2 regions of the Variovorax paradoxus genome follow, and region 1 is predicted to be linked to the other one. Evidence: riboswitches for the same ligand, from Rfam matches in the RefSeq annotation. Region 1 holds a riboswitch; the other holds the start of a gene.
What was found. Region 1 has a riboswitch for glycine ahead of gcvT (glycine cleavage system aminomethyltransferase GcvT). Riboswitches for the same ligand answer to the same signal wherever they lie in the genome.

Region 1 (4,195 bases):
GCTTCGTGCTCGAGCAGCCCGCCGAATGGAGCGAGATCCTGATCCGCATGAGCCTGATCTGGATGGTGTTCCTTGGCATTCCCATGGCTTTTCGCCAAGGGGCGATGGTGAGCGTGGACGTGCTCTACCGCTGGAGCCCGCCGCGCGTCAAACGCGTGCTCGACGCCGTGGTGAGTCTTGCGGCACTGGCGCTGATGCTGGTCATTCTGTGGTGGGGCTGGGACTACGCCATGCGGGGCCGCGTGCAATCGATGGCCGGGCTCGAAAGCATTTCGATGATGTGGTCGTACCTGGCGCTGCCGGTCGGTTCCGTTTTTTGCCTGTTCGGCATCGTTGGTAATTTTCTCGATCCCAAGCGGCTCGAACTGGAGACCGCGCAATGACCCCCGTGATGGTTGCAACGATGGTGCTGTGTTTTGCACTGTCGGTTTCAGTGGCGGTGTCCATCGGGCTCGCATCGATCCTGGGTATCCAGGTGGCCAACGTGAACATGCTCATCTCCGTAAAGGAGATGTTCAATTCGATCAACAAGTTTCCGCTGGCGGCCATTCCCTTCTTCATCCTGGCTGGCAACCTGATGGAAACCGGCGGCATCTCGCGCCGGCTGGTCGAATTTGCCAAGAGCATTGTGGGCGGTGTGCAGGGCGGCCTGCCGATGACCTGCGTGCTCACCTGCATGATCTTCGCGGCGGTGTCGGGCTCTTCGGTGGCCACCACCTTTGCCATCGGCGCCATCCTGATTCCGGCGCTCATCAAGCACGGCTACCCCACCGCGTACGCGGCGGCGCTTCAGGCCACCAGCGCCGAGCTGGGCGTGATCATTCCGCCTTCCATTCCGATGATTCTGTACGGCGTGAGCGCCGAGGTGTCCATCGGCGAGCTGTTCATTGCGGGCTTCGGCCCCGGCATTCTCATCAGCCTGGCGCTGATGCTGTTCGTCTGGGTGTATTGCAAGTGGAAGGGCTGGGGCAAGAACGACGGCGACGGCCGCATGTCCTTCGGCAAGGCGACCTGGCAGGCCGGCTGGGCACTGCTGATGCCAGTGATCATCCTGGGCGGCATCTACGGCGGCATCTTTACCCCCACCGAGGCTTCGGCGGTGGCGGTGTTCTATGCGCTGGTGGTCGGCATGGTGATCTACCGGGAGATCAAGCTCAAGGACCTGTACCTCATCCTGCGCAAGTCGGTGCTGTCGTCGGCGGTGATCATGTTCATCATCGCCAACGCGGGCCTGTTCGCCTTCCTGATCACGCGCGCGGGCGTGCCCGACGCCATCGGCCATTGGCTGCAGGAGGTGCTGAAGTCGCCGGCCATGTTCCTTTTGGGCGTGAACGCGGCGCTGTTCATCATCGGCATGTTCATCGAGACCAGTGCGGCCATCATCGTGCTCGCGCCCATCCTGGCGCCGGTGGCGGTGCACTTCGGCATCGACCCGGTTCATTTCGGGCTCATCATGGTGGTGAACCTCGCGCTCGGCATGATCACCCCGCCCTTCGGCGTGAACCTGTTCGCGGCGTGCACGGTAGCGCGCATATCGCTCGACCGGATCGTGAAGTACCTCATTCCCTTCGTGCTGGTGATCCTGGCCTGCCTGATGGTGATTACCTACGTGCCGTGGATATCGCTCGCGCTGCGCGACCTGGTGTACGCCAAGTAGCAGGCGACGCAAAAACCAGAGAGAAAAAGGGCAGCCTTCGCGGGCTGCCTTTTTTTATGCGGCAAATGCCCCTGTAAGGCAAACGTTTCACAAAGATGTCACCAGCCGCAACGATGCTGCAGCCTTCGATTCCGAAAGCTGTGGCGCCATGTTTCCCACCAAGACCGACAAGGCACGCGACGAGCTGCAAGGCGGGCAACGCACGCTCAGCCAGCGCGAGCGCGCGTTGCTGCTGATGGCCGACGGCCGGCGTTCGCTGACCGACTTCAGCCCACTGTTCGCGAGCCGCGACGAAGCCGAACAGACGCTGCGGGCGCTCATGAACCGCGGGTACCTGCACGACGCACAGGCCGCCGAGCCCAAAGCCGCCCCACCCGTTTCGGCGAGCCCGACACACCCGCCGATTCCGGCTCCTGCGGCGGAGCCCATTCGCGTGGCGACCTCGACCGACAATTTCGACGGCAAGCGCTCCCTCGCCACCACACGCATGTTCCTGTTCGACATCTGCGAGCGCATGTTCGTGCGGCGCGACCCCAAGTTCGCGGTGCAGATACGCGATGCGCTGCGCGAAGCCCGCGACCGCGACGCCATGCTGACGATTGCCGCGCTGATGCTCAACGAAGTCGAGAAAACCGCAGGCGCCGAGCGGGCCGAATCGCTGCGCGAGCGTATCGAAAGGTTGCTGCCGCCCGCTTCGGAAACCGTGCACTGAGGCCTTCCGCGATCCACTACACTTCGAAGGGTCAGGAGAGAGCTTCGCCACGCGAGGCCGCCGAAGGCGCAGGGGTTCCCCGAACGCTCAGGCAAAAGGACTGACAAGGCGCTGGCGCATGCCGGCGTTTCCTTGCTGGAGAGAGGCCCCTGCATCTTGCCGATGCGGCGGCCCACCGAAGGAGCAAACCCCGATCGTGGGGCGAATCTCTCAGGTAAAGCGGACAGCAGGGGTGGCCCATGGCTCGCGCCATGGAATTCGACTGCCCCTTTGGAGTGCCCCGTGGCCGCTTCCGCTTCATCATCCGACGCCCCATTGCTCAAGACGCCCCTGCACGACCTGCATGTGGAACTGGGCGCCCGCATGGTGCCTTTTGCCGGCTATTCCATGCCGGTGCAGTACCCCGCCGGCCTGATGGCCGAGCACAAGCACACGCGCGACGCGGCCGGCCTGTTCGACATTTCCCACATGGGCCAGCTGCGCCTGGTGGGGCCAGACGCCGCTGCCGCATTCGAAACCCTGATGCCGGTCGACGTAATCGACCTCGCCCCCGGCAAGCAGCGCTATGGGCTGCTGCTGAACGACGAAGGCGGCATCCTCGACGACCTGATGTTCTTCAACGAGGGGCACGGCTCGATCTTCGTGATCGTGAACGGCGCCTGCAAGGTGGCCGACCTCGCGCATATCCAGCAGAAGATCGGCGCACGCTGCGACGTGCAGCCTATGCCCGACCATGCACTGCTCGCGCTGCAAGGCCCGCAGGCCGCCACGGTGCTGGCCCGCTTGTCGCCCGGCATCGAGCGCTTTGTGTTCATGACCGGCGGCGCGGTGAAGATCGGCGGCATTCCGGCCTTTGCCACGCGCAGCGGCTACACGGGCGAAGACGGCTTCGAGATTTCGGTCGCCGGCAAGGATGCCGACGCCCTCGCCCGCCTGCTGCTGGCGCAGCCCGAGGTCAAGCCCATCGGCCTGGGCGCGCGCAATTCGCTACGGCTCGAAGCCGGGCTCTGCCTGTACGGCAACGACATCGAGACCACCACCACGCCCGTCGAGGCCTCGCTCAACTGGGCGATCCAGAAGGTGCGCCGCACGGGCGGCGCGCGCGAAGGCGGCTTTCCGGGTGCGGCCAAGGTGCTGGCGCAACTGGCCGCCGCTACGGCCGGCGCCGCGGGCCGCACCGACCACGACACCCTGAAGCGCAAGCGCGTCGGCCTTGTGGCGCTGGAACGCGTTCCGGTACGCGACGGCACGCTCCTGCAATCTTTCGAAGGCCGGGACATCGGCATTGTGACCAGCGGCCTGCTCGGCCCGACGGCCGATCGCCCGGTTGCCATGGGCTACGTGGCCACCGCGTTTTCAGAGCCTGGCACGCGCGTGCAGGCCATCGTGCGCGGCAAGCCGGTGCCGATGGAAGTCTCGACCCTGCCCTTTGTGCCGGCCCGCTATTACCGCGGCTAGGCTCTGCGCTGCCTGAATCAGATCATTTTTTCCACGAGGAGTTTTTCACCATGAGCATCAAGTACACCAAGGACCACGAATGGGTCTCGGCCGAAGGCGACGCTGCTACAGTCGGCATTACCGTTCACGCACAGGATGCGCTGGGCGACGTGGTCTTTGTCGATCTGCCCGAAGTGGGCAAGACCTTTGCGCAAGGTGAAGTGGCCGGTGTCGTCGAATCGGTCAAGGCCGCGGCCGATGTGTTCATGCCCGTGTCGGGCGAGATCACCGAAGTGAACGAAGCGCTCCGCGCCGATCCCTCGCTCGCCAACACCGACCCGCTGGCCGCTGGCTGGTTCTTCAAGGTCAAGCTCAGCGAACCGTCGCAA
Region 2 (4,195 bases), 1.0 Mb from region 1:
TCTGCAGTTTGGCGGTGTCGAGGCGCGAGTTGTGTGGCCGTTTCGCTGACGTCGGAAACGCGCTGGTCGGCACAGCTTCGACAGCATCGGGCCCAGCCTTGAGCTCGACGCCGGCCTGTTGCGCTATCTCGAGAACGAAGCGCGCATAGCCGCACCAGGTGGTCTCCCCACCGGCCACCGCGTGATACAGGCCCGCCTTGGAAGGGTCCTGGAAGGTGGCGCGAATCGCATGCGCGGTTATGTCCGCGAGCAGCTCGGCACCTGTCGGCGCACCGAACTGATCGTCGATGACGGTCAGCTTGTCGCGCTCCTTGGCAAGCCGCAGCATGGTCTTTGCGAAGTTGCCGCCGCGCGCAGCAAACACCCAGCTGGTGCGAAAGATCAGGTGCTTGGCACAGTGCGCAGCCACCAGTTGCTCACCCTCGAGTTTTGTGCGGCCATACACGCTGAGGGGTCCGGTGGCGTCGTCTTCCTGCCAGGGCTTGCTGCCGCTGCCGTCGAACACGTAGTCGGTCGAGTAATGCACCATGAGCGCGCCGATCTGCCCGGCGGCTTCGGCCACCACGCCGGGCGAGGTGGCGTTGAGCTTGCGCGCAAAGTCGGGCTCGCTCTCGGCCTTGTCGACGGCCGTGTGTGCGGCCGCATTGACGATCACGTCAGGCCGAACCTTGAGCACGGTCTCGGCAAGCTGCTCCGGACGGCTGAAGTCGGCGTTGAAATCGGTGCTGTCGAAATCGAGCGCCACCAGTTCGCCCAACGGCGCAAGGCTGCGCTGCAGCTCCCAGCCGACCTGTCCGCCCTTGCCCAGCAGCAGCAACTTCATGCGGTCGCCTTTGTCGTGTCGTATTGCTTTTCGACCCATTCGCGGTACGCACCGCTTTGCACGTTGCGCACCCATTCGCCATTGGCGAGGTACCACTCGACGGTCTTGCGGATGCCGGTGTCGAAGGTTTCGGCGGGCTTCCAGCCCAGCTCACGCTCCAGCTTGCGTGCGTCGATGGCGTAGCGCCGGTCGTGGCCGGGGCGATCGGTGACGTAGCTGATCTGTTCCTTGTAGGGCTTGCCGTCTGCGCGCGGGCGCAGTTCGTCGAGCAGCGCACACACGGTGTTCACGATCTCGATGTTGGGCTTCTCGTTCCAGCCGCCGACGTTGTATGTCTCGCCCAGCTTGCCGGCCTCGAGCACGCGGCGGATGGCGCTGCAATGGTCCTTCACGTAGAGCCAGTCGCGCACCTGCATGCCATCGCCGTAAACCGGCAGGGGCTTGCCGACCAGCGCGTTGACGATCATCAGGGGGATGAGCTTCTCGGGAAAGTGGAACGGCCCGTAGTTGTTGGAGCAGTTGGTGGTGACCACCGGCAGGCCGTAGGTGTGGTGCCAGGCGCGCACGAGATGGTCGCTCGCGGCCTTGCTGGCCGAGTAAGGGCTGTTGGGCTCGTATTTGTTCTCTTCGGTAAATGCAGGGTCGGTCTTGGAGAGCGAGCCGTAGACCTCGTCGGTCGACACATGCAGAAAGCGGAAGGCATCCTTTTGCTCGGCCGGCAGCGCGCTCCAGTAGCCGCGCACCGATTCGAGCAGGCGAAAGGTACCAAGCACGTTGGTCTGCACGAAGTCTTCGGGGCCGTGAATGGAGCGGTCGACGTGCGACTCCGCGGCAAAGTTCACGACGGCACGTGGCTTGTGCTCGGCCAGAATGCGATCGACCAGGGCGCTGTCGCCGATGTCGCCCTGCACGAAGATGTGGCTCGGGTTGCCCTTGAGCGATGCAAGCGTCTCGAGATTGCCGGCATAGGTCAGCTTGTCGAGGTTGACGACGGGCTCATCGCTCTGCGCGATCCAGTCGAGTACGAAATTGGCGCCAATGAAGCCTGCGCCGCCGGTTACCAGGATCATGAAGTCCCCTGTTGTTGTCGAACGATCGCCCTCTGGCGAATGAACGGGCGATTATCCCATTGGCCCTCCGCCGGGCCGGATCAATGGTTGGCGCGTTCGCAAGCCCCGCCTACAATCAGCCCACTGCAGGAGAGCGGGCAACCCCGGTTGCCCTACCGAAGGCGCAAACTCCCATAAACGCTCAGGTCGGCCCGACGAAGTTCTCGAAATTTCGGCAAGGGGCCTGTACTGCACCAACTGACACGCCGTCTGGAGAGCCATCACCCCGCGTGATGCACCGAAGGAGCAAACCCGTTGCGGGCGCAGCGGGTGAATCTCTCAGGTACCGAGGACAGGGGGAGCGGCAACTTGGACGGCGGTCGTCCGGTTGCTTGCTATTTATTCAATAGCAAACCTCGCCCGCAGTTCAAGCGCTTCAACCTCAAAGGTATTTGAAATGCGCGTGATCGTTCTTGGCGCCGGCTTGCTCGGTGTTACCTCGGCTTACTACCTCCAGCAACTCGGCCACGAAGTGACCGTTGTCGACCGGCAGGCCACCCCCGCCGCCGAGACCAGTTTTGCCAATGGCGGGCAGATCTCCGTCAGCCATGCCGAACCCTGGGCAAATCCGAGCGCACCGCTCAAGGTGCTGCAGTGGCTCGGCAAGGAAGACGCCCCGCTGCTCTTTCGCATTCGCGCGGACATGCGCCAATGGCTCTGGGGCTTGCAGTTCCTGCGCGAATGCACCCCCGGCCGCACGAAGCACAACATCGAGCAGATCGTGCGCCTGGGCACCTACAGCCGCGAAGTGCTGCAGCAATTGCGGCGCGACACCGGCATCGCCTACGACCAGCGCACGCAAGGCATCCTGCACTTCTATACCACGCAGAAAGAGTTCGACAGCGCTCTTGCGCCCGCCGAGCAGATGCGCGCACTCGGCTGCGAACGGCAAGTCATCTCCGCGGATGAGGCAGTGAAGATCGAGCCCGCCCTGGCCCACATCCGTCCGCAATTGGCCGGCGCCACTTACACGGCAGAAGACGAATCCGGCGACGCCAACCTCTTCGCACGCGAAATGGCACGGCTAGCGGCAGCGGCCGGCGTGAAGTTCCTCATGAGCCACACGGTGACCGCGCTGCGCGAAGCGGGCGGCAGCATCGACCACGTGGAAGCCACCGACAGCGAAGGCCGCTTCCAGCGCATTCGGGGCGATGCCTTCGTGCTCGCGATGGGTTCGTTGAGCCCCCTGTATGCCGCACCGCTGGGTATTCGCCTGCCGATCTATCCGGCCAAAGGCTATTCGGTCACGCTGCCTGTAAAAGACGCGACAAAGGCGCACCAGGTTTCGCTGACCGACGATGAATTCAAGCTGGTGTTCTCGCGCTATACATCGGCATCTGGCGACCGCCTGCGCATTGCCGGAACGGCCGAGCTCAACGGCTACGACCGCGACTTGAACCGCGTGCGCTGCGAAGCGATCGTACGGCGCGTTGAACAACTCTTCCCCGGCGCAGGCGACACCACCCAGGCGCAGTTCTGGACCGGCCTGCGCCCCGCGACGCCGAGCAACGTGCCGTTGATCGGCAAAACGAAGCTGCCCAACCTGTACCTGAACACTGGGCACGGCACTCTCGGCTGGACGCATGCATGCGGCTCGGGCAAGTCGGTGGCGCGGATCGTGAGCGGGCTCGCACCCGAAGTCGATTTCGCGTTTGCCGGGATGCCTGCACCGGCAGCGCGCGTGCTCCAGCCGGCCTGATCAGGCCGGGGCGGCGGGTCAGTCGTTGCCGGTAAACACCGTCAAAACACCCGTATACCCATACAGGTGATGCCGCGCAATTTCACCCGCAGCAAAGAACCCCACCAGCGGCACGTCGCCCAGGGCGTGCCGCACGATCTGCAGCTCGGCGCCCGGTGCGCCGAAGTGCGGCCCGCCGCGTCCTGAGCAACTCACGTACACGGCGCCGGCGATGCGGCGCGCCGGGTGCGGCGCTGCTTCGGCCTCCCCGGCCGCCACGGCGCGCGCGGTGGCCAGGGTCTGCTCTTCAGGCTCCAGCTCTTCGCGGATTTCCGCGCAGATGCGCATCAGGTCGGCGCGAGCGGCCTGGGCATTGCGCCGACAGAAGGTCAGGCGCATGCCGGCCTCGGCCACGTCGGCAATGGCGATGCCGCGCCGCGTGGGGTCCAGGCCGATGATGTGGCGCACCAGCACGTCGGCACCGAGGTCGCCGGTGCGGCGAATGCCGTCGCTGCCCGCATCGGCCAGGCCCACCAGGGTGGCGCGCACGGCATCGATGGCTTCTTGCGGGCGCTCCAGCGACAC

Region 2: another riboswitch for glycine. It lies ahead of QHG62_RS21915 (D-amino acid dehydrogenase); the one in region 1 lies ahead of gcvT (glycine cleavage system aminomethyltransferase GcvT).

What each region holds. Positions count from the first base shown of each region.
Region 1 is NZ_CP123990.1:5,587,405-5,591,599, forward strand. It holds gene QHG62_RS26655 (TRAP transporter small permease) at 1-383, shown strand, start outside; gene QHG62_RS26660 (TRAP transporter large permease) at 380-1,657, shown strand; gene QHG62_RS26665 (hypothetical protein) at 1,806-2,369, shown strand; glycine riboswitch at 2,392-2,482, shown strand; glycine riboswitch at 2,495-2,606, shown strand; gene gcvT (glycine cleavage system aminomethyltransferase GcvT) at 2,652-3,827, shown strand; gene gcvH (glycine cleavage system protein GcvH) at 3,878-4,195, shown strand, end outside.
Region 2 is NZ_CP123990.1:4,554,586-4,558,780, reverse strand. It holds gene rfbD (dTDP-4-dehydrorhamnose reductase) at 1-823, opposite strand, end outside; gene rfbB (dTDP-glucose 4,6-dehydratase) at 820-1,893, opposite strand; glycine riboswitch at 2,010-2,100, shown strand; glycine riboswitch at 2,133-2,238, shown strand; gene QHG62_RS21915 (D-amino acid dehydrogenase) at 2,330-3,631, shown strand; gene QHG62_RS21910 (FIST signal transduction protein) at 3,650-4,195, opposite strand, start outside.